Regions from separate parts of the Streptomyces sp. NPDC020362 genome, predicted to be linked through region 3. Evidence: riboswitches for the same ligand, from Rfam matches in the RefSeq annotation. Region 3 holds a riboswitch; each other region holds the start of a gene.
The links. Region 3 has a riboswitch for cobalamin ahead of metE (5-methyltetrahydropteroyltriglutamate--homocysteine S-methyltransferase). Riboswitches for the same ligand answer to the same signal wherever they lie in the genome.

Region 1: it holds a riboswitch for cobalamin, as region 3 does, so the genes downstream of both, AB0H32_RS04215 (ribonucleoside-diphosphate reductase subunit alpha) here and metE (5-methyltetrahydropteroyltriglutamate--homocysteine S-methyltransferase) in region 3, are expected to answer to the same signal.
Region 2: it holds a riboswitch for cobalamin, as region 3 does, so the genes downstream of both, AB0H32_RS09335 (cobalamin biosynthesis protein) here and metE (5-methyltetrahydropteroyltriglutamate--homocysteine S-methyltransferase) in region 3, are expected to answer to the same signal.

Annotation. Positions count from the first base shown of each region.
Region 1 is NZ_JBFAET010000005.1:121,860-131,975, forward strand. Features, by position in the region: gene AB0H32_RS04195 (GntR family transcriptional regulator) at 1-661, shown strand, start outside; gene AB0H32_RS04200 (DUF3311 domain-containing protein) at 914-1,177, shown strand; gene mctP (monocarboxylate uptake permease MctP) at 1,174-2,802, shown strand; gene AB0H32_RS04210 (GNAT family N-acetyltransferase) at 2,937-3,443, shown strand; cobalamin riboswitch at 3,483-3,621, shown strand; gene AB0H32_RS04215 (ribonucleoside-diphosphate reductase subunit alpha) at 3,746-6,118, shown strand; gene AB0H32_RS04220 (ribonucleotide-diphosphate reductase subunit beta) at 6,118-7,131, shown strand; gene AB0H32_RS04225 (hypothetical protein) at 7,044-7,298, opposite strand; gene AB0H32_RS04230 (helix-turn-helix domain-containing protein) at 7,391-8,356, shown strand; gene AB0H32_RS04235 (cytochrome P450) at 8,407-9,777, opposite strand; gene cyc1 (epi-isozizaene synthase) at 9,774-10,116, opposite strand, start outside.
Region 2 is NZ_JBFAET010000015.1:43,105-53,220, forward strand. Features, by position in the region: gene AB0H32_RS09320 (putative cobaltochelatase) at 1-402, opposite strand, end outside; gene cobN (cobaltochelatase subunit CobN) at 399-4,067, opposite strand; gene AB0H32_RS09330 (cobyric acid synthase) at 4,064-5,596, opposite strand; gene AB0H32_RS09335 (cobalamin biosynthesis protein) at 5,593-6,537, opposite strand; cobalamin riboswitch at 6,639-6,781, opposite strand; gene AB0H32_RS09340 (CU044_2847 family protein) at 6,988-7,341, shown strand; gene AB0H32_RS09345 (hypothetical protein) at 7,454-7,681, opposite strand; gene AB0H32_RS09350 (inorganic phosphate transporter) at 7,716-8,963, opposite strand; gene AB0H32_RS09355 (class II aldolase/adducin family protein) at 9,531-10,116, shown strand, end outside.
Region 3 is NZ_JBFAET010000067.1:21,885-32,000, reverse strand. Features, by position in the region: gene AB0H32_RS23675 (DUF1707 domain-containing protein) at 1-292, opposite strand, end outside; gene AB0H32_RS23670 (methyltransferase) at 842-1,870, shown strand; gene AB0H32_RS23665 (short-chain fatty acyl-CoA regulator family protein) at 1,896-3,386, opposite strand; gene aceA (isocitrate lyase) at 3,761-5,044, shown strand; gene aceB (malate synthase A) at 5,140-6,732, shown strand; gene AB0H32_RS23650 (3-hydroxybutyryl-CoA dehydrogenase) at 6,729-7,598, shown strand; cobalamin riboswitch at 7,835-8,026, shown strand; gene metE (5-methyltetrahydropteroyltriglutamate--homocysteine S-methyltransferase) at 8,194-10,116, shown strand, end outside.

The sequences.
Region 1 (10,116 bases), on a different contig from region 3:
GGAGACGCAGGCGCCGGGCACTCCGGTCCCGCCCGAGCGCACGCTGGCGGCCGAGTTCGACACCTCCCGCACCACCGTCCGCCAGGCCCTGCAGGAACTCGTCGTCGAGGGCCGCCTCGAACGCATCCAGGGCAAGGGCACCTTCGTCGCCAAGCCGAAGGTGTCCCAGGCGCTGCAGCTCACCTCCTACACCGAGGACATGCGGGCCCAGGGCCTGGAGCCCACCTCACAGCTGCTGGACGTCGGCTACATCACCGCCGACGACCGGCTCGCCGAGCTGCTCGACATCACGGCGGGCGGACGCGTGCTGCGCATCGAGCGGCTGCGCATGGCCAACGGCGAGCCGATGGCGATCGAGACCACCCATCTGTCGGCCAAGCGCTTCCCGGCCCTCAGGCGCTCGCTCGTGAAGTACACCTCCCTCTACACCGCCCTCGCCGAGGTCTACGACGTCCATCTCGCCGAGGCGGAGGAGACGATCGAGACCTCGCTGGCCACCCCGCGCGAGGCGGGCCTGCTCGGCACCGACGTGGGTCTGCCGATGCTGATGCTCTCCCGCCACTCCCTGGACCGCGAGGGCAAGCCGGTGGAGTGGGTCCGGTCCGTCTACCGGGGCGACCGGTACAAGTTCGTGGCCCGGCTGAAGCGGCCTGCGGAATGAAAGCGGCCGAGAGCACGACAGGCCGGGGGTCCGGGGGCCACGCGGCGGCAGCCGCACGTCCGACGCAGCTCCAGGGACGATGCAGCGTGGCGCGGCTCAAGCACCCTCAGGACTAGCAGGAGTTGGGGTCTTCACACCTCAACCCCCAAATCGACATACCGATATACGGACGAGGTCTTCCGCTGCCGCGACACTGTCACCTAGATTGCCTGCGCATTACACAGGTGATCAGCGAGGGGACGGAGCCGTGGCATGTCCGAAACGCCTGAAGTGAGACCACCGGTCGTGACGCCGGTCCGCGTGATCATCGCCCTCTGTCTCGTCGCGCCCTTCGCGGCGATGCTGTGGGTCGGCTCGTACGCCAAGACGGATCCGGCCTTCATCGGGATCCCGTTCTTCTACTGGTACCAGATGCTGTGGGTGCTGATCTCCACCGCGCTCACGGTGCTGGCGTACCAGCTCTGGCAGCGTGACCAGCGCGGCCGCAGGGACACGAAGGGGGGTGCGGCGCAGTGAAGGGCGGCGTCAACGGCGTCGCGCTCGGCGTCTTCATCTTCTTCTTCCTGGCCGTCACGGTCATGGGCTTCCTGGCCGCCCGCTGGCGCAGGGCCGACAATGAGCACTCCCTGGACGAATGGGGCCTGGGCGGACGGTCGTTCGGCACCTGGGTCACCTGGTTCCTGCTCGGCGGAGACCTGTACACGGCGTACACGTTCGTCGCCGTACCGGCGGCGATCTACGCGGCGGGCGCGGCCGGATTCTTCGCGGTGCCCTACACGATCCTGGTCTACCCGCTGATCTTCACGTTCCTGCCCCGCCTGTGGTCGGTGTCCCACAAGCACGGCTATGTGACGACCTCGGACTTCGTGCGCGGCCGCTTCGGCTCCAAGGGCCTGTCGCTGGCCGTGGCGCTGACCGGCATCCTGGCCACGATGCCGTACATCGCGCTCCAGCTCGTCGGCATCCAGGCGGTGCTGGACGTGATGGGCGTGGGCGGCGGTGACAACACCAACTGGTTCGTGAAGGACCTGCCCCTGCTCATCGCCTTCGGTGTGCTGGCGGCGTACACCTACTCCTCGGGCCTGCGCGCCCCCGCGCTGATCGCGTTCGTCAAGGACACGCTGATCTACATCGTGATCGTGGTGGCGATCATCTACATCCCGATCAAGCTCGGCGGGTTCGACGACATCTTCGCCAAGGCGGGTCACGCGCTCAACCAGGTCAACCCCGCCACCGGCAAGCAGCGCGGCGCGCTCGCCCCGCCGGAGGCGGGCCAGTGGACGTACGCCACACTGGCGCTCGGCTCGGCTCTCGCGCTGTTCATGTACCCGCACTCGATCACCGCGACGCTGTCGTCCAGGAGCCGTGAGGTGATCCGCCGCAACACCACGATCCTGCCGCTGTACTCGCTGATGCTGGGCCTGCTGGCCCTGCTCGGCTTCATGGCGATCGCGGCCGGTGTGAAGGTCACCAACGGCCAGCTGGCGATCCCGCAGCTGTTCGAGGACATGTTCCCGGACTGGTTCGCGGGCGTGGCCTTCGCGGCGATCGGCATCGGCGCGCTGGTCCCGGCGGCCATCATGTCGATCGCGGCGGCGAACCTCTTCACCCGCAACATCTACAAGGACTTCCTCAAGCCGGACGCCACACCGAAGCAGGAGGCCCAGGTCTCCAAGTTCGTGTCGCTGCTGGTGAAGGTCGGCGCGCTGGTCTTCGTCCTGACCATGGACAAGACGGTCGCCATCAACTTCCAGCTGCTGGGCGGCATCTGGATCCTGCAGACCTTCCCGGCGCTGGTCGGCGGCCTGTTCACGCGCTGGTTCCACCGCTGGGCGCTGCTGGCCGGCTGGGCGGTCGGCATGGTCTACGGCACGGCGGCCGCCTACGGGGTCGCCTCCCCGACCCAGAAACACTTCGGCGGCAGCGCCAAGGAGATCCCCGGCATCGGCGAGATCGGCTACATCGGCCTGACGGCCTTCGTGCTGAACGTGCTCGTCACGCTGGTCCTGACCGTCGTCCTGAAGGCCGTGAAGGCCCCCGAGGGCCTCGACGAGACCAGCCCGGAGGACTACACGGCGGACGCGGGCGAGCCGGGAGTCGAGGTGGAACTCCCGCCCGCTACGGCAGGAAGCGCCCACTAGGGCGCCCCGAAAGGGGCGCGGGGCCGTATGGGCATGCGGCCCCGCCGCGTGGGCGCGAGCAACCACACACCCCACAGCGGGCCGCCGGGAACCACCCACCACGGCGGCCCGCTGTTTCGTGCACACTCACCGGCATGGACCTCGTGATCCGCCTCGCAGCCCCCACCGAATACGCCGCCCTCGGAGAACTCACCGCCCAGGCCTACCTCCAGGACGGCCTCCTGGACTTCGGCGAGAGCGACGAGTACCTCGGTGAGCTGAGAGACGTGGCCAAACGAGCAGCCGCAGCCGAGGTTCTCGTGGCCGTCCGGGACACAACGGTCCTGGGCGGAGTCGCCTTCGTCCCCTCCGGCGGCCCCATGGCCGACATCGCGGCCCCGGGAGAGGCCGAGATCCGCATGCTCGCCGTCGCGGCAGCCGCCCGCGGCCAGGGCGTCGGCGAGGCACTCGTCCTCGCCTGCATCGACCGGGCCCGCAGCACCCCGGGTTGCACAGGCATCGTCCTGTCCACCCAGCGCACCATGCACAGCGCCCACCGCATCTACGAGCGCCTGGGTTTCCTTCGCACACCCGAGCGGGACTGGAATCCCCTCCCCCACCTGGACGACATCACTCTCCTCACCTACGAGTTGACCCTCTGAAGCCACGGCGACACAACATCTGGGGGTGACACGACAGCCCGGCACTAGATGTATGCTCATCCTCGCTGTCGTCGCAGGGGAATCCGGTGCGAATCCGGAACTGTCCCGCAACGGTGTACTTGCGTGCATCCGCACGCCCGTGTCAGTCCGAGGACCTGTCGGCAGCGCGCACCCGGCCGTCCGGCCCGGGTGCCTTGAGACGTCCGGGCCTCGTGGAGTGGGCTGGTGGACGCGACGCCGTGCGCCGTCGTGCTGCCCCCTGCCCTCCGCAAGGCCCCGTGCCGAGCGAGGGAGAGCCCCACGTGACCATCGCGCCAGCCGAACCGGCTTCAGCCACCCCGGCGACCGGAGCCCCGGTGGAGACCGACGGTCCCGGTGCCGCGTTGCTGCGGACCCTGACCGAGCTGACCGCCGACCTCCCCGACGCCGACCCCGGCCGGGTCGCCGCGGCCGCGCTGCGCGGCCGGTCCGCGCGGGCCGACGAGGCGGAGTTGCGCGAGCTGGCCACGGAGGCGGCCGCCGGCCTCATCTCCGAGGACCCTGCCTACTCCCGGCTGGCCGCCCGGCTGCTGACCCTCTCCATCCGCGCGGAGGCCGCCTCGCAGGGCGTGACGTCCTTCACCGAGTCCGTCGCCGTGGGCCACCGTGAGGGCCTCGTCGCCGACCGCACCGCCGAGTTCGTCCGGCTGCACGCCGGCCGGCTGGACTCCCTGATCGACCCGGTCGCCGACGACCGTTTCGGCTACTTCGGCCTGCGCACCCTGCACAGCCGCTACCTGCTGCGCCACCCGATCACCCGCCAGGTCATCGAGACGCCCCAGCACTTCATGCTGCGTGTGGCCGCCGGTCTCGCCGAGGACGACAGCGCCCGCGCGGTGGACGAGGTCGCGTCGCTCTACGGGCTCATGAGCCGCCTGGACTACCTGCCCTCCTCCCCCACCCTGTTCAACTCCGGCACGCGGCACCCCCAGATGTCGTCCTGCTACCTGCTGGACTCCCCGCTGGACGAGCTGGACTCCATCTACGACCGCTACCACCAGGTCGCCCGTCTCTCGAAGCACGCCGGCGGCATCGGTCTGTCGTACTCCCGCATCCGTTCGCGCGGTTCGCTGATCCGCGGCACCAACGGGCACTCCAACGGCATCGTCCCGTTCCTGAAGACCCTGGACGCCTCGGTGGCCGCCGTGAACCAGGGCGGCCGGCGCAAGGGTGCCGCGGCCGTGTACCTGGAGACCTGGCACTCCGACATCGAGGAGTTCCTGGAGCTGCGGGACAACACCGGTGAGGACGCCCGCCGTACGCACAACCTGAACCTCGCGCACTGGATCCCGGACGAGTTCATGCGCCGGGTCAACGCCGACGAGCAGTGGTCGCTGTTCTCCCCGGCGGACGTGCCGGAGCTGGTCGACCTGTGGGGCGAGGAGTTCGACGCCGCCTACCGCAGGGCGGAGGCGGCGGGGCTCGCGAAGAAGACCATCCCGGCCCGTGACCTGTACGGCCGCATGATGCGCACCCTCGCGCAGACCGGCAACGGCTGGATGACCTTCAAGGACGCCGCCAACCGCACGGCCAACCAGACGGCGACCCCGGGCCACGTCGTCCACTCCTCCAACCTCTGCACGGAGATCCTGGAGGTCACGGACGACGGGGAGACCGCGGTCTGCAACCTGGGGTCGGTCAACCTCGGTGCCTTCGTGAGCGACGGGGACATCGACTGGAAGCGCCTGGACGAGACCGTCCGCACGGCCGTCACCTTCCTCGACCGTGTCGTGGACATCAACTTCTACCCGACCGAGCAGGCGGGCCGCTCCAACGCCAGGTGGCGTCCGGTGGGCCTGGGTGCGATGGGTCTGCAGGACGTCTTCTTCAAGCTGCGTCTGCCCTTCGGCTCGCCCGAGGCCAAGGCCCTGTCCACGCGGATCGCCGAGCGCATCATGCTCGCCGCGTACGAGGCCTCCGCCGACCTCGCCGAGCGCAGCGGCCCGCTGCCCGCCTGGGAGAAGACCCGTACGGCCCAGGGTGTCCTGCACCCCGACCACTACGGCGTCGAGCCGGCCTGGCCCGAGCGCTGGGCGGCGCTGCGCGAGCGGATCGCCGCGGTCGGCATGCGCAACTCGCTGCTCCTCGCGATCGCCCCGACCGCGACCATCGCCTCCATCGCGGGCGTGTACGAGTGCATCGAGCCGCAGGTCTCCAACCTGTTCAAGCGCGAGACCCTGTCCGGCGAGTTCCTCCAGGTCAACTCGTACCTGGTGCAGGACCTGAAGGAGCTGGGCGTCTGGGACGCGCGCACCCGTGAGGCGCTGCGCGACTCCAACGGCTCCGTGCAGGACTTCGTGTGGATCCCGGCCGACGTGCGGGCGCTGTACCGCACGGCCTGGGAGATCCCGCAGCGCGGGCTCATCGACATGGCCGCGGCCCGCACCCCGTACCTGGACCAGGCACAGTCCCTGAACCTGTTCCTGGAGACGCCGACGATCGGCAAGCTCTCCTCGATGTACGCCTACGCCTGGAAGTCGGGCCTGAAGACGACGTACTACCTGCGCTCGCGCCCGGCGACCCGGATCGCCCGCGCCGCGCAGGCCCAGCCGACCATCCCCGTCCAGCAGGTGGCCGACCCCGACGCCGTCGCCTGCTCCCTGGAAAACCCCGAGTCCTGCGAGGCCTGCCAGTAATGACCACCCGTAACGTCAACCTCCTCGACCCTGGCTTCGAGCTGACTCTCCGCCCCATGCGCTACCCGGACTTCTACGAGCGCTACCGGGACGCCATCAAGAACACCTGGACCGTGGAGGAGGTCGACCTCCACTCGGACGTCGCCGACCTCGCGAAGCTGTCCCCGGAGGAGCAGCACCTGATCGGCCGCCTGGTGGCCTTCTTCGCGACGGGCGACTCGATCGTCGCGAACAACCTGGTGCTGACGCTGTACAAGCACATCAACTCCCCGGAGGCGCGCCTGTACCTGTCGCGCCAGCTGTTCGAGGAGGCCGTGCACGTCCAGTTCTATCTGACGCTGCTCGACACCTACCTTCCCGACCCGGACGACCGCGCCGCCGCCTTCGCGGCCGTGGAGAACATCCCGTCCATCCGCGAGAAGGCCGGCTTCTGCTTCAAGTGGATGGACTCGGTGGACAAGCTGGACCGCCTGGAGTCCAGGGCGGACCGCCGGCGCTTCCTGCTCAACCTCATCTGCTTCGCCGCGTGCATCGAGGGCCTGTTCTTCTACGGCGCCTTCGCGTACGTCTACTGGTTCCGCAGCCGGGGTCTGCTGCACGGTCTCGCGACCGGCACCAACTGGGTGTTCCGCGACGAGACGATGCACATGTCCTTCGCGTTCGACGTGGTCGACACCGTCCGCAAGGAGGAGCCGGACCTCTTCGACGACGAGCTGCAGCAGCAGGTCACCGACATGCTGCGGGAGGCCGTCGAGGCCGAGCTGCAGTTCGCGCGCGACCTGTGCGGTGACGGCCTGCCCGGCATGAACACCGAGTCGATGCGGCAGTACCTGGAGTGCGTCGCCGACCAGCGCCTGACGCGCCTCGGCTTCGCCCCGGTGTACGGCTCGGAGAACCCCTTCTCCTTCATGGAGCTGCAGGGTGTTCAGGAGCTGACGAACTTCTTCGAGCGCCGTCCGTCGGCGTACCAGGTCGCGGTGGAGGGCACCGTGGACCTGGACGAGGACTTCTGAGTCTCCTTCTTCCGACGATTGCCTCCGCGGTTCTCCTGGGCCTCCCCGAGCTGCCGGTCGATGCGCCTGTCGCGCACGATGCCGAGCACGGACGGGAGGGCCAGGAGGACCAGGATGCCGAGCGTGGCGAGCATTCCCATCAGGCCTTCGATCTGGTTTCCGTTCATGTCACCACTGTCGCGCCGAACGCTCCTGACCGGGAGTGGCAGGACTGCCGTGCACCATCGATTTACTGCCAGCCCTGAGGCACACTGGTCCCATGCTCAAGAACGTGGCCGCCGTACTGCTGGACGGAGTGCACCCCTTCGAGCTGGGTGTGGTGTGCGAGGTGTTCGGCATCGACCGCAGCGACGAGGGACTGCCGGTGTACGACTTCGCCGTGGTCTCGGCGGAGGGTGAGGCGCTGAGCACCCACGTCGGCGGGCTCACGGTGTCGACGCCGTACGGCCTGGAGCGGCTGGAGGAGGCCGACCTGATCGCGGTGCCGGCCGGGAGCGAGTACGTCACCCGCGAGTATCCGCCCGCCCTGCTCGACGCCCTGGTACGGGCGGTGGAGCGGGGCACACGTGTGCTGAGCGTGTGCTCGGGCGTCTTCGTGCTCGGTGCGGCCGGGCTGCTCGACGGACGGCGGTGCAGCGTGCACTGGCGTCACGCCGACGAGCTGGCGCTGCGCAATCCCCGGGCGGTCATCGAGCCGGACGTCCTCTACGTCGACGAGGACCCGGTGATCACCTCCGCCGGCACCGCGGCCGGCATCGACGCCTGTCTGCACATCGTGCGCAGGGAACAGGGCCCGGACATCGCCAACCGGATCGCCCGGCGCATGGTGGTGCCGCCGCACCGGGACGGCGGTCAGGCGCAGTACATCGAGCGGCCGCTGCCCAAGGCCCCGTGCGACACGGTCGGCGAGGTCCTGGTGTGGATGGAGGAGCACCTCGGCCAGGAGGTGACCGTCGAGCAGCTCGCCGCCCGCGCCCATATGGCGCCGCGCACCTTCGCCCGCCGCTTCCAGCAGGAGACGGGGACGACTCCCTACCGCTGGATCCTGCGCCAACGGGTGCTGTTGGCACAGGAGTTGCTGGAGGGCACGGACGAGACCGTGGACACGATCGCCTCGCGCACCGGATTCGGCACCGCGGCGGCGCTGCGCCACCAGTTCGTCCGCGCGCTGGGCACGACCCCGAACGCCTACCGGCGCGCGTTCCGGGGCCCTCAGGCGGCCTGAGAGCCCCGGAACTCAGGCCGCTCGAGCGGCGCGCACCGGTACCGGGCGGCCTACCAGGGCAGCGGCCTCAGCAGCAGCCGGTGGGGCCGGAGCGTGATGCCCACGCGCGTGGTGTCGTTCGACCCGCCGACCTGCTCGAAGCGGTACTTCGCCGAGATCGCCGCGGTGATCAGGCTCAGCTGAGCCATGGAGAAGTGGTCGCTGGGGCACTTGCGGTTGCCGACACTGAACGGGCTCATGGCGTACTTCGGCACGTCCTTGGCCCGCTCGGGCAGCCATCGGTCCGGGTCGAAGTCGAGGTGCCGGTCGTAGGAACGGCCGTCGCGCTGGATGGCGTAGGGGCTGTAGACGATGTCCGCCCCTGCCGGAATGCGATAGCCGCCCAGGGCGGTGTCGGTCACCGCGCGCCGCGTCAGAATCCAAACGGCGGGCCGCAGCCGCATGGCCTCGACGACGACATTGTTGGTGTGCCTGAGCGCACGCACGTCCGCGAATCCAACGGGCCGACCGCCGGTCACGGATTCGACTTCGGCGCGCACCTTCTCGGCGTGTTCCGGATGTTCCGCGAGGACCTGGAGCAGCCACATGATCGTGGAAGCGACTGTTTCGCTTCCGGGCGTGACTATCGCAACGACCTGGTCGTGGATCTCCTGTTCCCCGATGGGGTCGCCATTGTCGTCCTTCGCTTCGAGCAATGCCGTCAGCAAATCGTCCGGCTTTTGACCAGATGCCCTCCGTTCGGCGACGATCTCGTCGACCAGCAGATGCAAATCGGCCAGCGCCCGGTTGAATTCACGGTTCGCCGGGAACGGCAGCCGGTACAAGGGCCCGAGCGGGACGACCATCCTGCGGTACATGCCACGGAAGACGGTGGCGAGGTCGACGCTGAGCCGCTCCGCGCGCTCGTCCATGAAGTCGCCGCGCAGCAGACAGCGGGCCGCGATCCGCACGGCGACCCGGAAGGACTCCGAGGTGCAGTCGATGGTCTCGCCGGGCTGCCAGCGCTCCGTCAGGGCGCGCGCCTCCTCCTCCATGACCGGCCCGTACCCGGGGATCGCGTCGAGCCGGAACGCGGGCTGGATGGTACGCCGCTGTCGGCGGTGGCGGGGGCCGTTGGCGGTGGCGACGCCTTCCTTGCCGAGCAGCCCCTCGAGGGACTCCCACAGCGGCCCGTCGATCTTGTAGTCGGGGCTGAGGGCGAGTGCGCCGGTGAGCGCCGGTGTGGTGACGGCGTACACCGTCTTGGGGCCGAGCTTGAGGCGTACGACATCACCGTGCGCGCGCAGCCCCGTCATGAAGGCGAGCGGGTCGCGGACCAGTTGCAGACCGTGCCCGAGGACGGGGACGGCGCCGCCGGCCAGGGGCGGTTCGCGCAGTTCCGTCGTCCCGGAGGTCACGGGCTTCACAGACTCGACGGTCATTTCTCACCTGCCGCTTCGTTGTTGACGTACGGGGGCGTGGACCGGTCGTCCCAGCTGTCGACCATGTACCGGCCGGACTCGTGGTGGAACCAGTAGACGGAACTGAACCAGTTCCGCATGGAGCCGGCGCAGGCGCGCACGGCGGCGCTCAATTCCTTTCCCTCGACCGTGCCGTCGGCGAGTCCGTCGGCGAATCGCAGGGCATCCCGCTCGGCGTCGAGGAATTCACGAATGGTTTTCTCGACGCGCCGCCTGACTTCGTCCACCGCTTCTTCGAGAGTGAGCGCCTCATGGGTGATGAGACTGATTCCGAGATTGTGCACCTCGTCGCCCGCTATT
Region 2 (10,116 bases), on a different contig from region 3:
GAGGATCCCGCGGTGCGCGTCGGCCAGCAGGCCCGGCTCGAACGCCTTCACGCCCTCGGCGAGCGCCCGCTCGATGTCGAGCGCGCCGACCAGCCGGTCCTCGGAGGCGCCGACCGGCAGCTCGACCATCCGCGCGGGCCGCGACGCACCGGCCCCGGCCTCGTGCGGCCCGTCCGGACAGGACGCGTCCGGCGCCGCCGGGTCACAGGAGAAACGGCACCCGGGGACCACGGACACCTCCGGCAGCAGCGCGGAAAGGGCCCGCACCGCCGTCGACTTGGCAGTGCCCTTCTCGCCGCGCACCAGCACACCGCCGACCGCCGGCGACACGGCGTTCAGCAGCAGCGCGAGCCGCAGGTCGTCCTGGCCGACGACGGCCGTGAACGGAAACGGGGTACTCACTTCTCGTCGCCCTCCAAGTCGCCTTCCAGCTCCAGATAGGTGGCGCGCAGCCGCTCCAGCGTGTCCGCGTCCGGCTCGGCCCACAGCCCGCGGTCCGCCGCCTCGAGGAGCCGCTCGGTGATCCCGCGCAGGGCCCACGGGTTGGACTTCTTCATGAAGTCCCGGTTCTCCGGGTCGAAGACGTACTCCGCGCTGAGCTTCTCGTACATCCAGTCGTCGACCACGCCCGCCGTCGCGTCGTAGCCGAACAGGTAGTCCACGGTCGCCGCCATCTCGAAGGCGCCCTTGTAGCCGTGCCGGCGCATGGCCGCCATCCAGCGCGGGTTGACCACGCGGGCCCGGAAGACGCGGTGCGTCTCCTCGCCGAGCGTGCGCGTCCTCACCTGGTCGGGTACGGCGCTGTCGCCGACGTAGGCCTCGGGGTTGGCGCCGGTCAGGTGGCGGACCATGGCGACCATGCCGCCGTGGTACTGGAAGTAGTCGTCGGCGTCGACCAGGTCGTGCTCGCGGGTGTCGACGTTCTTCGCGGCGACCGCGATCCGCTTGAACGCGGTCTCCATGTCCCCGCGTGCCGCCCGCCCGTCGAGCCCGCGCCCGTACGCGTACCCGCCCCACACCGCGTACACCTCGGCGAGGTCGGCGTCGGAGCGCCAGTTGCGGGCGTCGATCAGCGGCAGCAGACCGGCGCCGTACGCCCCCGGCTTCGAGCCGAAGACACGGGCCGTCGCGCGCCGCCGGTCACCGTGCCCGGCGGTGTCCTCGTCGGCGTGCGCCTTCACGAAGTTCTGCCCGGCGGGCTCGTCCAGTTCGGCCACCGACCGCACCGCGTCGTCGATCAGCCCGACCACATGCGGGAACGCGTCCCGGAAGAAGCCGGAGATGCGGACCGTGACGTCGATGCGCGGCCGGCCCAGCTCGGCCAGGGGAATCACCTCGAAGCCCGTCACCCGGCGCGAGGCGTCGTCCCAGACCGGGCGGCAGCCCAGCAGCGCCAGGATCTCGGCGATGTCGTCGCCCTGGGTGCGCATCGCCGAGGTGCCCCAGACCGTGAGGCCGACCGACTTCGGGTACTCCCCGGTGTCCTGCAGATACCGCTGTACCAGGGAGTCGGCGAGCGACTGGCCGACCTCCCAGCTCAGCCGGGAGGGGATGGCCTTGGGGTCGACGGAGTAGAAGTTGCGACCGGTCGGCAGCACGTTGACAAGGCCGCGGGTCGGCGAACCGGACGGGCCCGCCGGGACGTAACCGCCGTCCAGCGCGCGCAGGATGTGCCCGATCTCGTCGGTCGTGCGGGCGAGACGCGGAACCACCTCGGTGCAGGCGAACTCCACCACGGCCACCGCGTCCGGGAGTCCGGTGCCCAGGACCTCGCGGACCAGCGGCGCGCTCTCGGCCACCGTCCAGCCGCGGGCCTCCATGCCCTCCGCGATCCGCCGGCACAGCTGCTCCAGCAGGTCGATCGCGTCGGCGGCCGTACGGGACGGCCCCTCGACCAGGTCCGTCAGCTCGACCGGCACCTTCACCGGCGCGCCCGGCTCGGCGAGCAACTCCTTCTCCACGAGCCCGAAGTGCTCGGCCAGCGAGGCCCGCAGCCCCGGCAGGGCGTTCGCCTGCCCGCCCCACACCTGGGAGGCGCGCAGCACGGCGAGGACCAGGTTCACCCGCGGCTCGCCGACCGGCCCGCCGCCCAGGATGTGCAGACCGTCCCGGATCTGCACGTCCTTGATCTCGCACAGATAGCCGTCGATGTGCATGACGAACTCGTCGAAGTCGTCGTCGCCCGGCTGCTCGTCCACGTGCAGGTCGTGGTGCAGCTCGGCCGCCTTGACCAGGGTCCAGATCTGCGCCCGCACCGCCGGTGCCTTCGACGGGTCCAGGTCGGAGACGAGCGCGTACTCGTCCAGCAGCTGCTCCAGCTTGGCCAGGTCGCCGTAGGTGTCGGCACGCGCCATCGGCGGCACGAGGTGGTCGACCACCGTGGCGTGCCCGCGCCGCTTGGCCTGGGTGCCCTCGCCGGGGTCGTTGACGATGAACGGGTAGATCAGCGGGAGATCGCCGAGGACGGCGTCCGGCGCGCAGCCCCGGGAGAGGCCGAGCCCCTTGCCCGGCAGCCACTCCATCGTGCCGTGCTTGCCCATGTGCACGATCGCGTCGGCCCCGAAGCCCCCCTCGGACGTCGCGGCCTCCAGCCAGCGGTAGGCCGCCATGTAGTGGTGCGAGGGCGGCATGTCCGGATCGTGGTAGATCGCGATCGGGTTCTCGCCGAAGCCGCGCGGCGGCTGGATCATCACGACGACGTTCCCGAACTGCAGGGAGGCCAGCACGATGTCGTCGCCGTCCACGTACAGGCTGCCCGGCGGTTCGCCCCACGCCTCGAGCATGGCGTCCCTGAGCTCCGGATCGAGCCTGTCGAACCAGGCCCGGTAGTCGGCCAGGGGCACGCGGGCGGGCGCCGCGGCCAGCTGCTCCTCGGTGAGCCACTCGACATCGTGCCCGCCGGCCCCGATGAGCCGGTGGATCAACTCGTCGCCGTTGTCCGGGTAGTCGGTGAGGGCGTACCCGGCCTCCTTCAGGGCGTCCAGGACACGCACCGCGGACGCGGGCGTGTCGAGGCCGACCGCGTTGCCGACCCGCGAGTGCTTGGTCGGGTACGCGGTGAAGACGAGCGCGAGCTTCTTGTCGGCGTTCGCCTTGTGCCCGAGCCGCGCGTGCCGTACGGCGATTCCGGCCACGCGCCCGGCCCGCTCGGGGTCGGCGACGTACACCGGGACCTCGTCCGGGCCCTGCTCCTTGAAGGAGAACGGCACCGTGATCAGGCGCCCGTCGAACTCCGGGATGGCGACCTGCATCGCCGCGTCCATGGGGGACAGGGCGGCGTCCGACTCGTCCCAGGCGGCCTGCGAGGAGGTGAGGCAGAGCCCCTGCAGCACAGGGACGTCCAGATCGGCGAGGGCCCCGATGTCCCAGGCCTCCTCGTCGCCGCCCGCCGAGGCCTGCGAGGCGTGCGTGCCGCCGGCGGCGAGGACGGTGGCGACCAGGGCGTCGGTCCGGCCGAGGATCTCGTACAGCCCGGCGTCCGCACCGCGCAGGGAACCGCAGTACACGGGCAGGGCGTTGGCGCCGTGCGCCTCGATCGCGTCGCACAGCGTGTCGACGAAGGCGGTGTTTCCGCTCAGCTCGTGGGCCCGGTAGAAGAGCACGCCGACGGTGGGGCGGCCCTCGACGAGGGCACGCTCGCCGTGCACCCCGTACTCCGGCATCTTCTGCGGCTCCTCGAACCCCTCACCGGTGAGCAGCACGGTGTCGGACAGGAACCGGGCCAGCTCGGTCAGGTTCGCGGGCCCGCCCTCGACCAGGTACTTCAGCGCCTCCGCCACGACACCCGCCGGAACGGACGACTCGGCCATCAGCTCGGCGTCCGGCACGGCCTCGCCGCCCAGCAGCACGGTCGGGATCCCGGACGCCCGCAACGCGGCGAGTCCGTCCTCCCAGGCGCGCTTGCCGCCCAGCAGCCGTACCACGGCGAGGTCCGCGCCCTCGACAAGGCCGGGCAGCTCGGCGGCCACGTCCACCCGGGTCGGGTTGCCGATCCGGTACGCGGCGCCGGAGGCGCGGGCCGCCAGCAGATCGGTGTCGGCGGTCGACAACAACAACACTGTGCTCATGCGGGCGCTCCCGGTGGAATGAAAGGCAGTCCTTGCGGCGCGCCCGACTCGATGAGCCGCCAGAGCGCGTCCGTGTCCGCGTGCTGTTCGATCAGGTCGCCGAGCCGGTCGAGCTGCTCCTCGCGCAGCGCGGCGAACGAGGTGTCGGGGGCCGGTACGAAGCGGCGGCCCGCGGCGGCCGCCACCTCCCCGAGGAAGGCCCGCCTGAAGCCGTCCGACTCCAGCGAGCCGTGCCAGTGGGTGCCCCAGGCCTGGCCGACCCGGCAGCCGTCCAGGCTGCGGCCTGCGTCGTCGCAGAAGAACGGGTCGCCGCCCGTCACCTCGGCGACCCCGTGGTGGATCTCGTACCCCTCGACGTGCTCGCCGAGGGCCTTGCCGGTGGGCCGCGTCAGGGTCTTCTCGCGGGCGAACCGCACCCGCACGGGCAGCACACCGAGCCCGGGGACCGCGCCGGCCCGCGACTCGACGTCGTCCTCGATGTGCTCGCCGAGGATCTGGAAGCCGCCGCAGATGCCGAGGACCGGGCGGCCTTCGCGGGCCCGCCCAACGAGCGCGTCCGCGAGCCCGCGCTCGCGCAGCCACTGCAGCGCCCGTACGGTCCCGCGCGTCCCCGGGATCACCACGAGGTCGGCGTCCGCCAGTTCCTCCGGCCGGTCCACGAACCGGACCACGACGCCCGGTTCGGCGGCCAGCGCGTCCACGTCCGTGAAGTTCGACATGAGCGGGATGGCGCAGACGGCGACCCGCAGGACGTCCTCGCCGACCGGGGGAGCCACGGACGACTCCCGGACCGTGCCCCGCAGGGACACCCGCAGTCCGTCCTCCTCGTCGATGCCGAGCCCGTGCCGGAAGGGCAGGACCCCGTACGTGCGCCGCCCGGTGAGCCCGTGCAGCATGTCCAGGCCCGGCTCCAGCAGGGAGACGTCCCCCCGGAACTTGTTCACCAGGAACCCGGCGACCAGCTCCTGGTCCTCGGGCGAGAGCAGGGCGACCGTGCCGAAGAAGGAGGCGAAGACACCGCCCCGGTCGATGTCGCCGACGACGAGCACGGGCAGCCGCGCGCCCCGCGCGATCCCCATGTTCACGATGTCGGTCCGCCGCAGATTGATCTCCGCGGGCGAACCCGCCCCCTCACAGATCACCGCGTCATATGTGCCCCGCAACTCGGCCAGACAGTCCAGGACCGTGCCCAGCAACTGCTGCTGGCGCCCTCCGTGGTAGCCGCGTGCGCTCATCTCGCCCACCGGCCGGCCCAGCAGCACCACCTGGCTGCTGCGCTCACCACCGGGCTTGAGCAGCACGGGGTTCATCAGCGCGGTCGGCTCGATCCGGCAGGCCTGGGCCTGCATGGCCTGCGCCCGCCCGATCTCCGCGCCCTGACGCGTCACGAACGAGTTGAGGGACATGTTCTGCGCCTTGAAGGGCGCGACCTTGACGCCCCGGCGCACCAGCCACCGGCAGATCCCGGCCGTCACGACGCTCTTGCCGGCGTCGGAGGTGGTGCCGGCGACGAGGAGACCACCGCTCACTTCGCACGTCCCTTCACGAGTCGGCGCGCGGCGACGGAGACGCCGAGCGCGAGCAGGCCGATGCGGCGGGAGAGCCGTACGGCCCGGTCGATGTCGGTGATTTGGACGGACCGCCCGGTGTTCCCGTTGAGGACGGGCCGGTGTTCGACGCGCCCGCCGTAGGACAGCGTCCCGCCCAGCCGCACACCGAGCGCACCCGCGAACGAGGCTTCGACGGGCCCGGCGTTGGGGCTCGGATGCCTGCGCGCGTCGGCCCGCCAGGCGCGCAGGGCGCCGCGGGGATCGGGCCCGGCCGCGGCGGCGAGTACGGCGGTCAGCCGCGCCCCCGGCCAGCCGGCGACGTCGTCGAGGCGGGCGGAGGCCCAGCCGTAGCGCCGGAAGCGGGCCGACTTGTGACCCACCATCGCATCCAGGGTGTTGACGGCCCGGAACCCGAGCAGCCCCGGCACCCCGCCCACCGCACCCCACACCAGCGCGCCCACGACGGCGTCGGAGGTGTTCTCGGCGACGGACTCCACGACGGCCCGGGCGATCCCGTCGGCGTCGAGGGCCTGCGGATCCCGGCCGCACAGATGCGGCAGCCGCGCCCGCGCCGCCTCGACGTCCCCGGCCTCCAGGGCACGCCCGATGGTCCGGGCCTCCCGGGCCAGCGAAGTGCCCCCGACGACCGCCCAGGTGGCGGCACCGGCCAGTGCGGCCGAGGCGACGGGGGAGCGGCGTACGGCCCGTTCGGCGACGACGCCGAGGGCGACGGCGCCGCCGGCGCACACAGCGGTGTGCAGCGCGCCCCAGCCACGGTGGTCGTGCCACAGCACCCGCTCCACGGCCGCGGCCGTACGCCCGAACACGGCGACCGGATGCCCGCGGCGCGGATCGCCGAGGAGCAGATCACCGAGAAGGCCGGCTGCGGCGCCGTACGCGTATGAGCGATCGGCACCCATCGGCTCAGCCGGCCGTGGGCTCAGGGGCGGGCCTGGTACTGGTCCTGGATCGGCGGCCGAGCATGACGATATGTGTCCTCACTCAGGGTGTCCGCGCCCTGGTTCGACGAGACCGGCGGTGAGAGTTCCTGGCTCCCGGGGTGTTCTTCCCCGGTGACAGTGGCGGGACCGCGCCGGATTCGCACCGGCTTCCTCTTCTGCCGCCGTACATGGCCCGGGCAGTCCACCACGCACCCGGAAGGGCCGTCAACTTGCCTTTGACCAGCAACGGTGGACTGTGCTGAGGCCCACATCGCCGACACGCCGGGCGGCGCCGGACGACCGGCTTGCGGTGAATTCCCCGTCGCCCGGGCGGCATTCGGGGCGCCTCCTTGTGCTCACGGACCGTGAGGATCTGCAATAGCGCGTACGTGTCATACGGGATGGAACGGACGCGGGAGGAGACGCACGGTGGCGTACGTGGGCGAGATGCTGCTGGACGACGGTCAGGTCGTCCTGCTGGAGGTGGCGGGCGAAGGGCCCGCCGGAGTGCAGCGGGTCTCGCGGGGCGGCGGGGCGGAGGAGACCCTCCAGCAGGCGCTCGCCCGGGTACGGCCGGCGCTGGGCGCGCTGGTGCACGAGGCCCGCGGGCTGACGAGACCGCCGGAGAAGGTCACGGTCGAGTTCGGCATCACCGTGAGCGCGGAGGCGGGGGTGGTCGTGGCCCAGGGGTCCGCGGAGGCGCACTTCACGGTGACCATGCACTGGTCGGGCCAGGACGGGTCCGACATCCCGGGCCAGCGTGGCGGTGAAGGACGCCCCTGACGAACGGGCGACCGCCCTGCCCGGGCACCCGTGAGGGGCCCCGGCAGGGCGGTATCGGACCTTTCGAGGGCCGGGCGTCGACCTTCGGGAGTCAGGCCCTGGCCTTCGGGTGTCAGGCCTTGGCCACGATCAGATAGATCCCGTACGCCACCGCAGCCGCACAGGCCGCGAAGCACACGTACGCACCCGTCACGGCCAGTGCCGCGGATCCGCCCTGCGCGGCGGCCTTCTCGCGCCGCGACAGGCCGTTGACACCGAGGGTGAACAGGGTCACCAGGCCCACCGCGAACACGAGGCTGACGCCGAAGACGGAGCCGAGGGCCGCCCAGTCGATCTTCATGGGGATGCTTCCTTCAGTTACCGGGTGCTCGGGGTCAGACGGTGGCGGCCGGAGGCGTCGCCGGGGCCGGGTCGGTGGCGGCCGGAGCCGGGATGGTGGCCGTCAGGTCCTCGGTGACGACGCCCGCGGGGGGCGGGGTCACCGCGGCGATGGCGGTGGTCACCACGCCGGCCGGATCGGCGTCGTCGGCGACGACGTTGGTGTGGTCGACGACCTCGCGGCGGGACAGCTTCCAGATCCCGGCGCTGGTGCCGACGAGGAAGACGGCGACGACCGCGGTGCCCCAGTCGCCCAGGTCTGTCAGGGACTCGGCGCCCGCGCCGACCAGCGCGGCGGCCGGGAGGGTGAGCACCCAGGCGACGGCCATGCGGGTCGCGGTGGACCAGCGGACCACACCGCCCTTGCGGCCGACGCCCGCACCCATCACCGAGCCGGAGACGACATGGGTGGTGGAGAGGGAGAAGCCCAGGTGGGAGGAGGCCAGGATGGCCGTGGCCGCGCTGGTCTGGGCGGCGAAGCCCTGTCGCGGCTCCAGGTCGGTGAGCCCCGTGCCCATGGTGCGGATGATGCGCCAGCCGCCGATGTAGGTGCCGAGCGCGATGGCGAGGCCGGCCGAGAGGATCACCCAGGTGGGAGGGTTGGAGCCGGGGGCGATCGCACCGCCCGCGATCAGCGCGAGCGTGATGATGCCCATCGTCTTCTGGGCGTCGTTGGTGCCGTGGGCGAGCGAGACCAGGCCGGCGGAGGCGATCTGTCCGGCGCGGTAGCCCTTGCGGGTGGCCTCGCCCTCGGCGCCTCGGCCGATGCCGTAGGAGAACCGGGTGGCGAGCAGCGCCGCGAGACCGGCCACGACCGGGGCGGCGACCGCCGGCAGCAGAACCTTGGTGACCAGGACGTCACCGTGGACCGCACCGAAGCCCGCGGAGGCGACGGTGGCGCCGATCAGGCCGCCCATCAGGGCGTGCGAGGAACTGGAGGGCAGGCCCACGAGCCAGGTCACCAGGTTCCAGAGGATCGCGCCGACGAGGGCGGCGAAGATGACCTCGGGACGGATGCCGTTCTCATCGACGAGACCCTTGGAGATCGTGTTGGCGACCTCCACGGAGAGGAAAGCGCCCACAAGGTTGAGGGCGGCGGACATGGCCACCGCGACCTTGGGCTTGAGTGCACCGGTCGAGATGGTCGTGGCCATCGCGTTGGCGGTGTCGTGGAAACCGTTCGTGAAATCAAACGCGAGTGCGGTCACGACCACAATCGCGAGGATCAGCGAGAAGCTTTCCATTTACCCAGGCAATCATTCGAGGTCATTGGTTGTTGGACCGTAGGCAACCTGGGTGAACGGAAGGTGAACTGGAGCAGGCGTCGGGGTATCGACAGGGAGAGTCCGGGGTTCTGTCCGGAATCGAAGCCTCAGACGCCCCTTGGCCACCGGCCTCGCGAGTAGGCCCGCAGCCGGTCCGGGGGCCCGTGAAAGAGATTCCGGTCACCTGGCCGGCCGCCCCCGGCGGCGTACTGCCACGAGGTCCGGGAGGACCGGCCGCCGGGCGGCGGCCCAGGGGCCGGCGCGCGGTGACGGGCGATCCACGGGAGACGGTCCGAGGGCAACGCGCGACCCCGGTGCAGGCCTCCGCCGCCGGGCGGTGGTGTGGACGGGCGAACCCTGCGCCGTGCGAGCGGGTGCCAGGCCGGTCGACGTGGCCCTGGTGGACGGAGTGATCCCGTTTCATCGGTTCTGCGGTGACGCTCGGCTGCTCGGCTGCTCGGCTGCTCGGCTGCTCGGCGGTGCGGCTTCCGGTCCGATCTGTGCGACCACACCGCTCGGTGCCCCTGCGGCTGGCAGGATCCCCGCATGGCCGGACAACTGCGGGACCCGAACGAGGAAGAGGCGCGTGTCTGGGAGGGGGTGGTCGCAACGGCCCGCCGGACCGTGACGGACGGGCTGGTCGTCGGCACCTCCGGCAATGTGTCGGCGCGCGTCGGGGACCTCGTGCTGGTCACCCCGTCGGGCGTGCCCTACGACCGGCTGACCCCGGACGACATCACCGGCGTCGACCTCGACGGGCGGCAGGTGCTCGGCGCGCTCGTGCCGACCAGTGAACTGCCCATGCACCTCTCCGTCTACCGCACCACCGACGCCCGTGCCGTCGTCCACACCCACGCGGTGCACGCCACGGCCGTCTCCACCCTCGTGACCGAGCTGCCCCCGGTCCACTACATGGCCGCGGCCCTGGGCGGCCCCGTGCGGGTCGCCCGGTACGCGGCGTACGGCACGGACGAACTGGCCGAGAACATGCTCCGCGCCCTGGCCGGCCGCTCCGGCTGCCTCCTGCAGAACCACGGCATGATCACCTACGGCACCACCCTCGACCAGGCCTACGACCGCACCGCCCAGCTGGAGTGGATGTGCCACCTGTGGCTGACGGCTTCGGCGCTAC
Region 3 (10,116 bases):
ATCGCTGGTTGATCTCCACGACGTCCTTGGCCTGCAAAGCACCCGCGGACTGTGTCTGCTGCTCGACGGGAGAGTTCGGCAGATCGCGGGTCAGCGCGGCCAGCTCGCTGACGTAGCGGGCCTTCAGCGCCGCCTCCACGCGCTCGTCGTGTTCCTCGGCTGTGAGCCGGCCGTCCCCCGTGGCGTCGCGGAGGATCTCCACGACCTGTTCCCGGTCGGCGTCCGAAGCCCTCAGGTCTGCTGTGTTCACGTCCTCGGCGCCGTCATCGCTCGACGGCTTGTCATCGGTCATGCCTCACAGCCTGATCTCCCGCCGGAAGAATCGCAAGACGACTTCGGCCAACTCCCTTAACTCCACAGGGATATCACAAAGCAGAACGGTGCACGGCTCGGGTGAACGCGATCCGAAGTCTCTGTTCAACTGACATGTCCGTGCGGCTGAACGGATCTTGGGCCGCCGGTGGAGCAACACTCCGTGCGGATTTGTGTCACGGCTCGCCGAACTCGCCGAGCACGAGGGTGACGAGGCAGTTGAACGAGGCGACGTGAAGCTCCGGCTTCCCCTAGCGTGTGCCGCGCAGGGCCCACCTTGAGGCCATCACCGGTGCGCCCGTCCGCACACCGCAACGACAGCCTGGCATCCGTACCCGACATCTGTTCCAAGGCGAGGCCGGCCCCTCGCGAACTCGCCCGACCGGCACCGTCTCCTGTCGCACGCCCGCGGGACGAGAGATCCCGAACACGGGCGGGACATTCCGAACAGGTGGAGCGTCGGCTGAGAACACGGACCTGTCATCCGCGTCGTGCCGTCCTGCCATCCAGCCGAGGGAGAAATAGGGGCATGGAAGTGTCGTTGTTGAGTCTTGTCATGGGGTCCTTCACGTCCGCCACGGTCGGTGCCGCCGCCCGCCTCGGTGTCGCGGACGCCCTCGCGGACGGCCCGGCGACGAGCGCCGAGCTGGCCAAGGCCGTCGGCGCCGACCACGACGCGCTGGTCTCCCTCATGAAGGCCCTGACGGCCCTCGGGGTCTTCGCACAGGACGGGGAGGGCCGGTACACCAACTCACCCCTGTCCGAGCAGCTCAGGACCGACCACCCCGAGTCGATCCGGTACCTGACCGCGCTGCTGTGCGGCCTCTACGCCCAGGCGGCCAGCGGGGGTCTCGCGCAGGCGGTGCAGCACGGCACGTCGGTCATGCCCCAGGCGTTCGGCGTCTCGCTCTACGAGTACCTGGAGAAGGACGCCGAGACCGCGCGGATCTTCGACCTGGCGATGCAGGACTGGGCCCGGCCGATCGGCACGGTGCTGGCGGAGCACGTCCCGTTCGAGAACGTGCGCACGGTGGTCGACGTCGGCGGGGGCAACGGCGCGCTCCTGAAGACCGTTCTCGCGGCGCACCCGCACCTCAAGGGCGTCTGTGTGGACCGCCCGGACACGTGCCGGCGGGCGGAGGCCGGTCTGCGTGAGTCCGGCGACGAGGACCTCGTCGAGCGGCTGAGCTACCGGCCTTCGGACATCCTTCGTGAGGTCCCGGAGGGCGGCGATCTCTACATCATCAAGAACGTTCTCCACGACTGGAGTTCGGAGAGCAGCGTCCGGATCCTGGGCAACATCCGGGCGGCGATGAGCGCCGGTGCCGATCCGGACCGCAAGCCGATGCTCCTGGTCATCGACCCGTTGGTGGAACACGACTCCGGGGCCGCGTTCCGCAACGTGATCAAGATGGTGGTCGGCGAGACCGATGCCCGCGAGCGCACCGAGGCCGACATCCGCCGGGAAGTGACGGAGGCAGGACTCGAGGTCGTGTCGGTCACCCCGTGTCCGGCGGACCTGTGCGTCATCGCCTGCGTCCTGCCCGAGAACGCCTGACCCGCCGCTCTCTGCCTTCAGTTGGTCACGACGAGGCCCCGTCGGCATGGGCCGGCGCCGCACGGACCGGCTTTCCCGCTGGTCCGTGCGGCCGTTGTGCCGCCGCCCTGCCGGCCGTGCTGTCCGCCACCGGGTACGGCACGAACGTGCTGGTGTTCTGGTCGATCCGCAGCGGGTGCCCGAGCGGCGGGGCGGCTCGCTGGGGGCACTCGAGGCGTTCGCAGGCGCGGCAGCCCATGCCGATGGGGGTGGCGGCGGAGGCGTTGGCGAGGTCGAGGCCGTCGGAGTAGACGACGCGGTGGGCGTGGCGGATCTCGCAGCCCAGGCCGATGGCGAAGGTCTTGCCGGGTTCGCCCCAGCCGCCGCGGTGCCGGGTGAGGGCGCGGGCGGTCCACAAGTAGCGCTGTCCGTCCGGCATTTCGGCGATCTGGACGTGGATGCGGCCGGGGGCGGCGAACGCCTCGTAGAGGTTCCACAGCGGGCAGGTGCCGCCGGCCCGGGAGAAGTGGAAGCCCGTTGCCGACTGGCGCTTGGACATGTTGCCCGCCCTGTCGACCCGGACGAAGGAGAAGGGCACCCCGCGCAGACGGGGGCGCTGCAGGGTGCTCAGGCGGTGGCAGACGGTCTCGTGGCCGAGGCCGTAGCGGTCGGTGAGGCGTTCGATGTCGTAGCGCACCCCTTCGGCAGCCGCGTGGAAGGCGCCGTACGGCAGGATCAGGGCTGCCGCGAAGTAGTTGGCGATGCCGATGCGGGCCAGGGCGTGGGCCGGCGAGTCGGCTGCGAAGTCCTCGGCGGCCTGGCGGTCGAGTTCGTCGCCGTACTCCAGCAGGGCGAGCTGGGTGGCCATCCGGAAGGCGCGCTGGCCCGGGCGCAGGCGGGTGGACAGGTGAAGGGTGCGGGTCGGCTCGTCGTAGTGGTGCAGATGGTCGCCCCGCTCGCCGGTCAGCCGGACGCCGTGGCGGTCGGCGAGCCGGGCGGTCAGGGCCTGGACGACGTCGCCGGGCCGGATGCCGATCTCGTGGGCGAGTTCCTCCGCGGCGAGGTCGGTGTCGTGGAGGTAGTTCTGGCGGCGGTAGAAGAAGTCCCGGATCTCCTCGTGGGGGGAGAGGGGCTGCTCGGGGGCGGTCCCGCGGCCGTCGGTGGCCTCGGCGAGACGCTCGGCGAGCAGGTGGTTGCGGCGGCCGAGGCCGAGCAGGACCTGGGCGACGGCGGGCAGCCGCGAGGCCAGGTCCGTCAGGTCGGCGGCTGAGACCCGGGCCTCGGCGAGTTCCCCGGCCAGCGCCTCCCGGAGGTCCGCGACCAGGCGCGTGGTGTCACGCTCGGAGAAGAAGCCCGGGTCGACGCCGAAAGTCTCTGTCAGGCGCAGCAGGACCGGGACCGTGAGCGGACGGGAGTCGTGCTCCATCTGGTTCAGGTAGCTGGGCGAGATGGCGAGGACGCGGGCCAGTTCGGCCTGGCTCATGCGCCGCTCCTCGCGCAGGCGCCGCAGGCGCGCCCCCGCATAGGTCTTGCTCACCCGTTGACCTCCGCGTCCGGCTTCCGGTCAGCGTACGGGAGCGGACCGGCCGGAGACCCTTCGCAAACTTGGCAAACAATGACCGGAAGATTCGCAGAAGTTGGCAGGCATCCACGGTTGTTGGCACTCAGTGCCAGTGTCAGAGTTTCCGTGCGGCCCGCCGGACACCGGCGACCACCGCTCGGAACCGGGGCGCGATTCATGCCCTGACGTCGGAGATCCCGGCGCCGATGGGGTCGTGACCGGCAGCGTTGCTCACCTCCGTCCACCGCGTGACGACGGGCCGCATCCCAGTTCTTCGACACACCGTGCCACCCCTGTTCGTCCGGACCGGGGGATTGGCAGCAGGCACAGACCGAGGAGACGTGACAGTCATGGCAGAGGCGAGGACGCAGGCGGCCGAGAAGCTCGCGCAGCGCTGGGCCACCGACCCGCGCTGGCAAGGCATCGAGCGCACCTACAGTGCCGAGGACGTGATCCGGCTCTCGGGCAGCGTCCGCGAGGAGCACACCCTGGCCCGGCGCGGCGCCGAGCGGTTGTGGCGGCAACTGCACGAGCAGGACTACATCCATGCGCTCGGCGCGCTCACCGGCGGCCAGGCCGTCCAGCAGGTCAAGGCCGGTCTGCAGGCCGTCTACCTGTCCGGCTGGCAGGTCGCCGCCGACGCCAACCAGGCCGGCCACACCTACCCCGACCAGAGCCTCTACCCGGCCAACTCCGTGCCCCAGGTGGTCCGCCGGATCAACAATGCGCTGCTGCGCGCCGACCAGATCGCCACCGCCGAGGGCGCCGGCGGCACGACGGACTGGCTGGTGCCGATCGTCGCCGACGCCGAGGCCGGCTTCGGCGGTCCGCTGAACGCCTTCGAGCTGACGAAGGCGATGATCGCGGCGGGCGCGGCCGGCATCCACTACGAGGACCAGCTCGCCTCGGAGAAGAAGTGCGGCCACCTCGGCGGCAAGGTCCTGGTGCCGACCTCGCAGCACATCCGCACCCTGAACGCCGCCCGTCTCGCCGCCGACATCGCCGACGTTCCCACCGTCGTCGTCGCCCGCACCGATGCCCTGGCCGCCAACCTGCTGACCAGCGACGTCGACGAGCGTGACGCGGAGTTCGTCACCGGGGAGCGTACGGCCGAAGGCTTCTACCGGGTCCGGGGCGGCATGGCTCCGGTGATCGCGCGCGGGCTGGCCTATGCGCCCTACGCCGACCTGATCTGGGTCGAGACGGGTACGCCCGACCTGGCGCAGGCCCGCGAGTTCGCCGAGGCGATCCACGCCCGGTACCCGGACCAGATGCTCGCCTACAACTGCTCGCCGTCCTTCAACTGGAAGGCGGCGCTGGACGACGACCGGATCGCCAAGTTCCAGCGCGAGCTGGGCGCGATGGGCTACAAGTTCCAGTTCATCACGCTGGCCGGCTTCCACTCCCTCAACCACGGCATGTTCGACCTCGCCCGCGGCTACGCCGAGCACGGCATGACCGCCTACGTCGACCTGCAGGAGCGGGAGTTCGCCGCGCAGGCGCACGGCTTCACCGCCGTCAGGCACCAGCGCGAGGTCGGCACCGGCTACTTCGATCTGGTCTCCACCGCCGTCAACCCCGCCTCCTCCACCACCGCCCTGGCCGGCTCCACGGAGGAGGAGCAGTTCCACTAGGGCTGCCCGGGCCCTGTGGCCCGCCCCGGCCCGGCGGGGGTCGTACGACCGTCCCCGTCCGACCCCCGCCTTCCGCCCCGCCCGCAGGAGAAGCGATGTCCACCAGTGCCCTGACCCACCACGTCCGTGTTCTCGCGCCCCTGGGCGAGCGGCACGACGAGATCCTCACGCCCGCCGCCCTGGACTTCCTCGGCCGGCTGACCGCGGCGTTCGCCGGCCGCCGCCGGGACCTGATGCGAGAACGCCGCCGGCAGATCCTCCGCCTGGCCAGCGGCTCCCCGCTCGACTTCCCGATGGTCACCTCCGCCGTCCGTGCCGACCCCACCTGGCGGGTCGCACCGCCCGCCCCCGGCCTGACCGACCGCCGCGTGGAGATCACCGGCCCGCCGGACCGCCGGATGACGGTCAACGCCCTCAGCTCCGGTGCCCGGGTGTGGATGGCCGACTTCGAGGACGCCACCGCGCCCACCTGGAACAACGTGATCGGCGGCCAGCTCAACCTGCTCGACGCCGTCCGGCGGCGCATCGACTTCACCACCGGCGACGGCAGGCGGTACCGGCTCGGCGAACAGCTCGCCACCATCGTCGTACGACCGCGCGGCTGGCACCTGGACGAGGAGCACCTGGAGTTCGAGGACGCCCCCGTGCCCGCCGCGCTCGTCGACTTCGGCCTGTACTTCTTCCACTGCGCGCAGCGGCAGATCGACGCCGGCCGCGGCCCGTACTTCTACCTCCCCAAGCTGGAGAACCGCTACGAGGCCCGCCTGTGGAACGACGTCTTCGTCACCGCGCAGGAACTCCTCGGCATTCCCCGCGGCACGATCCGCGCCACCGTCCTCATCGAGACGATCACCGCCGCGTTCGAGATGGAGGAGATCCTCTACGAGCTGCGCGAGCACAGCTCGGGCCTGAACGCGGGCCGCTGGGACTACCTGTTCAGCCTGATCAAGACCTTCGGTCACCGCACCGACTTCCTGCTGCCGGACCGCGCGAAGGTCACGATGACGGCTCCCTTCATGCGGGCCTACACCGAACTCCTCGTGCGTACCTGTCACCGGCGCGGCGCGCACGCCGTCGGCGGCATGGCCGCGCAGGTGCCGAGCAGGGACCCGGCCGCCCACGAGGCGGCCCTCGCCAAGGTGCGGCTGGACAAGGAGCGCGAGGCCGAGGCCGGCTTCGACGGCTCCTGGGTCGCCCACCCGGGCCTGGTCGCCGTCTGCCGTGAGGTGTTCGACGGTGTCCTCGGCGAGCGGCCGCACCAGATCGACCGGACGCGGGACGACGTGGAGGTGACGGCCGCGGACCTGCTGTCGGTGCGCCGGGGCGGCGGGCCGCCCACCCCGGAAGGCGTGCGCACCAACATCGCGGTCGCGCTGCGCTACTTCGCCGCCTGGCTGCGCGGGCAGGGCGCGGTCGCTCTGTACGGTCTCATGGAGGACGCGGCCACGGCCGAGATCGCCCGCGTGCAGATCTGGCAGTGGCTGCGGCACCGGGTGATCGACCGGGAGACGGTCCTGCGGCTGCTCGACGAGGAGGCCGCCGCGCTCGGCGCCGAGTACCCGTGGGCGCCGGTCGACGAGGTACGCGCGCTCTTCGAACGGACCGCCCTGGCGGGCGAGTTGCCGCTCTTCTTCACGCCCGACGCCTACACCGCCCATCTGGTGCAGCGCGCGGAGCCCCGGTCATGAGCGGCGGAATCCGGCGCGTCGGGGTGGTCGGCGGCGGCCAGATGGGTGCCGGCATCGCCGAGGTGTGCGCGCGGGCGGGACTGGACACGGTGGTCTGCGAGGCGGACGCCACGGCCGCCCGCGTCGCCCGCGAGCGCGTGGCCGCCTCTCTGGAGCGCGCGGTCCGGCGGGGCGGGCTGGAGCCGTCCGCCGCGCAGGACGCCCTCGCCCGCCTCGTCTTCACCGGCGATCTGGAGGAGATGGCCGACCGGCAGCTCGTCATCGAGGCCGTCGTCGAGAACGCGGACGCCAAGACCGAGGTGTTCGCCGCCCTCGACAAGATCGTCGAGGACCCGTCGGCCGTCCTGGCGACCAACACCTCCTCCCTGCCCGTGATGCGCCTCGGCATGGCCACCGGCCGCGCCGACCGGGTCGTGGGACTGCACTTCTTCAACCCGGTGCCGGTGCTGCCGCTCGTGGAGGTCGTGCCCTCCCTGCACACCGCACCCGGGACCGTGACCGCCGTCGAGTCCTTCGCCACGGAAGTTCTCGGCAAGACGGTCGTCCGCTCCCGGGACCGGGCGGGCTTCGTCGTCAACGCGCTGCTCATCCCCTATTTGCTGGCGGCCGTCCGGATGGCGGAGTCCGGCTTCGCCGGCGCCGCCGACATCGACACCGCCATGGAGCTGGGCTGCGCCCACCCCATGGGGCCGCTCCGGCTCGCGGACCTGATCGGCCTCGACACCGTCGCCTCGATCGCCGAGTCGCTCTACGACGAGTTCCGCGAACCCCTCTACGCCCCTCCCCCGCTGCTCCAGCGGATGGTCGAGGCGGGACTGCTCGGCCGCAAGACCGGGCGGGGGTTCCACAAGTACGGCCGGTCCTGAGCGGACCGGCGCGCCCGGGCTGAGGGGCCCGCGGCGAGGAGCGGGCCGAAAGGCCCGGACGGCAGCGGCCGGCCGAGGGATCCGGCGGCTGCTCACAGGGGAGGGGCGGGAAGCGCTCGTGCGGCGCCTCCCGCCCCGGCCCGTTTCCCCACTGCGGCGGCATGTCCCACGTCACCTTCCGAATGCGGGGCATCGTGCACCACGTCCCTGGACGGTCCCTTAGGCTGACCGGTGCAGCTGGTTCGCCCCGTCCGCCAGGCGGGATGCGTCGCAAGAGGGAACCCGGTGGGAATCCGGGACTGCCCCGCAGCGGTGAGCGGGAACGACCGCCGTCATACGCACTGGGCCCGAGGAGGGCCCGGGAAGCGACGGCCAGTAGGTGTCCTCCCCCGTGAGGACGTGCCCGCGAGTCCGAAGACCTGCCATCTGCCCGCGCGCGGGACCACTCGTGCGCGGACATCCCGGTGACCTCGAGGGCGGGTCGGCGCACACACCGAACGGACGGCCGTGGGCCGGTACCGTCCGGTCCGTCACCCCTTCGCGCTCTCGTCCCGTCCCCGGGATCTCAGGGATTCATCTCGCGAAGGAGATCTCCGTGACCACCAAGCCCGCAGCCGCGGCAGCACGGGCCACCGTGTACGGCTACCCCCGCCAGGGACAGAACCGGGAACTGAAGAAGGCCGTCGAGGGCTACTGGAAGGGCCGCGTGACCGCCGACGCCCTGCGCGCCACCGCCGCCGGTCTGCGTCGCACCAACTGGCGGCGGCTGGCGGACGCCGGCATCGACGAGGTGCCGACCGGCGACTTCTCGTACTACGACCACGTGCTGGACACCACCGTCATGGTCGGCGCGATCCCCGACCGTCACCGTGCCGCCGTCGCCTCCGACCCGCTCGACGGGTACTTCGCCATGGCGCGCGGTACCCAGGACGTCGCACCGCTGGAGATGACCAAGTGGTTCGACACCAACTACCACTACCTGGTACCCGAGTTGGGACCGGACACGGTGTTCACGGCGGACTCCGGCAAGCAGGTCGCCGAGCTGCGGGAAGCACTCGCTCTGGAACTGGCGGCCCGCCCCGTGCTGGTCGGCCCGGTGACCTACCTGCTGCTGGCCAAACCCGCGCCCGGCGCGCCCGCGGACTTCGAGCCGCTCATCCTGCTGGACCGCCTGCTGCCGGTGTACGCCGAGGTCCTCGCCGACCTGCACGCGGCGGGCGCCGAGTGGGTACAGCTCGACGAGCCCGCCCTGGTCCAGGACCGCACCCCGGCCGAACTGAACGCCGCCGCCCGCGCCTACCGCGACCTCGGTGCCCTGACCGACCGGCCGAAGCTGCTGGTCGCCTCCTACTTCGACCGGCTCGGTGAGGCCCTGCCGGTGCTGGCCGAGGCACCGGTCGACGGGCTCGCCCTGGACTTCACCGAGGCGGCCGCCGCCCATCTGGAGGCGCTGGCCGCCGTCGGCGGACTGCCCGGCAAGCGGCTGGTCGCCGGCGTCGTCAACGGGCGCAACATCTGGGTGAACGACCTGTCGGCCTCGCTCGCCGTGCTCGGCACCCTGCTGGGCCTGGCCGACCGGGTCGACGTCTCCGCCTCCTGCTCGCTGCTGCACGTCCCCCTCGACACGTCGGCCGAGCGGGACATCGATCCGCAGATCATGCGCTGGCTCGCCTTCGCCCGGCAGAAGACGGCCGAGATCGCCACCCTCGCCAAGGGCCTGGCCCGCGGCACCGACGCCATCGCCGCGGAACTGGCCGCGAACCGTGCCGACCTGGCCTCCCGCGCGAACTCCGCCGTCACCCGCGACCCGGCCGTCCGCGCCCGCGCCACCGCCGTCACCCTCGACGACGCGCGCCGCTGCGCGTCCTACCCGGAGCGGGCCGCCGCCCAGCGCGCCCACCTGCGCCTCCCGCTGCTCCCCACCACGACCATCGGCTCCTTCCCGCAGACCGGCGAACTGCGCACGGCCCGCGCCGATCTGAGGGCCGGGCGGATCGACACCGCCGGGTACGAGGAGCGCATCAGGGCGGAGATCCAGGAGGTGATCTCCTTCCAGGAGAAGGCCGGCCTGGACGTCCTGGTGCACGGCGAGGCCGAACGCAACGACATGGTCCAGTACTTCGCCGAACAGCTCACCGGCTACCTCGCCACCCACCACGGCTGGGTCCAGTCCTACGGCACCCGGTACGTCCGGCCGCCGATCCTGGCCGGTGACATCTCCCGCCCCGAGCCGATGACCGTGCGCTGGACGACATACGCCCAGTCCCTCACCGACCGTCCGGTCAAGGGCATGCTCACCGGCCCGGTCACCATGCTGGCCTGGTCGTTCGTCCGCGACGACCAGCCGCTCGCCGACACCGCCCGCCAGGTCGCCCTCGCCCTGCGCGACGAGGTGAACGACCTGGAGGCGGCGGGGACTTCGGTGATCCAGGTGGACGAGCCCGCGCTGCGTGAGACGCTGCCGCTGCGGGCCGCCGACCGTCCCGCGTACCTGGCATGGGCCACGGAGGCCTTCCGG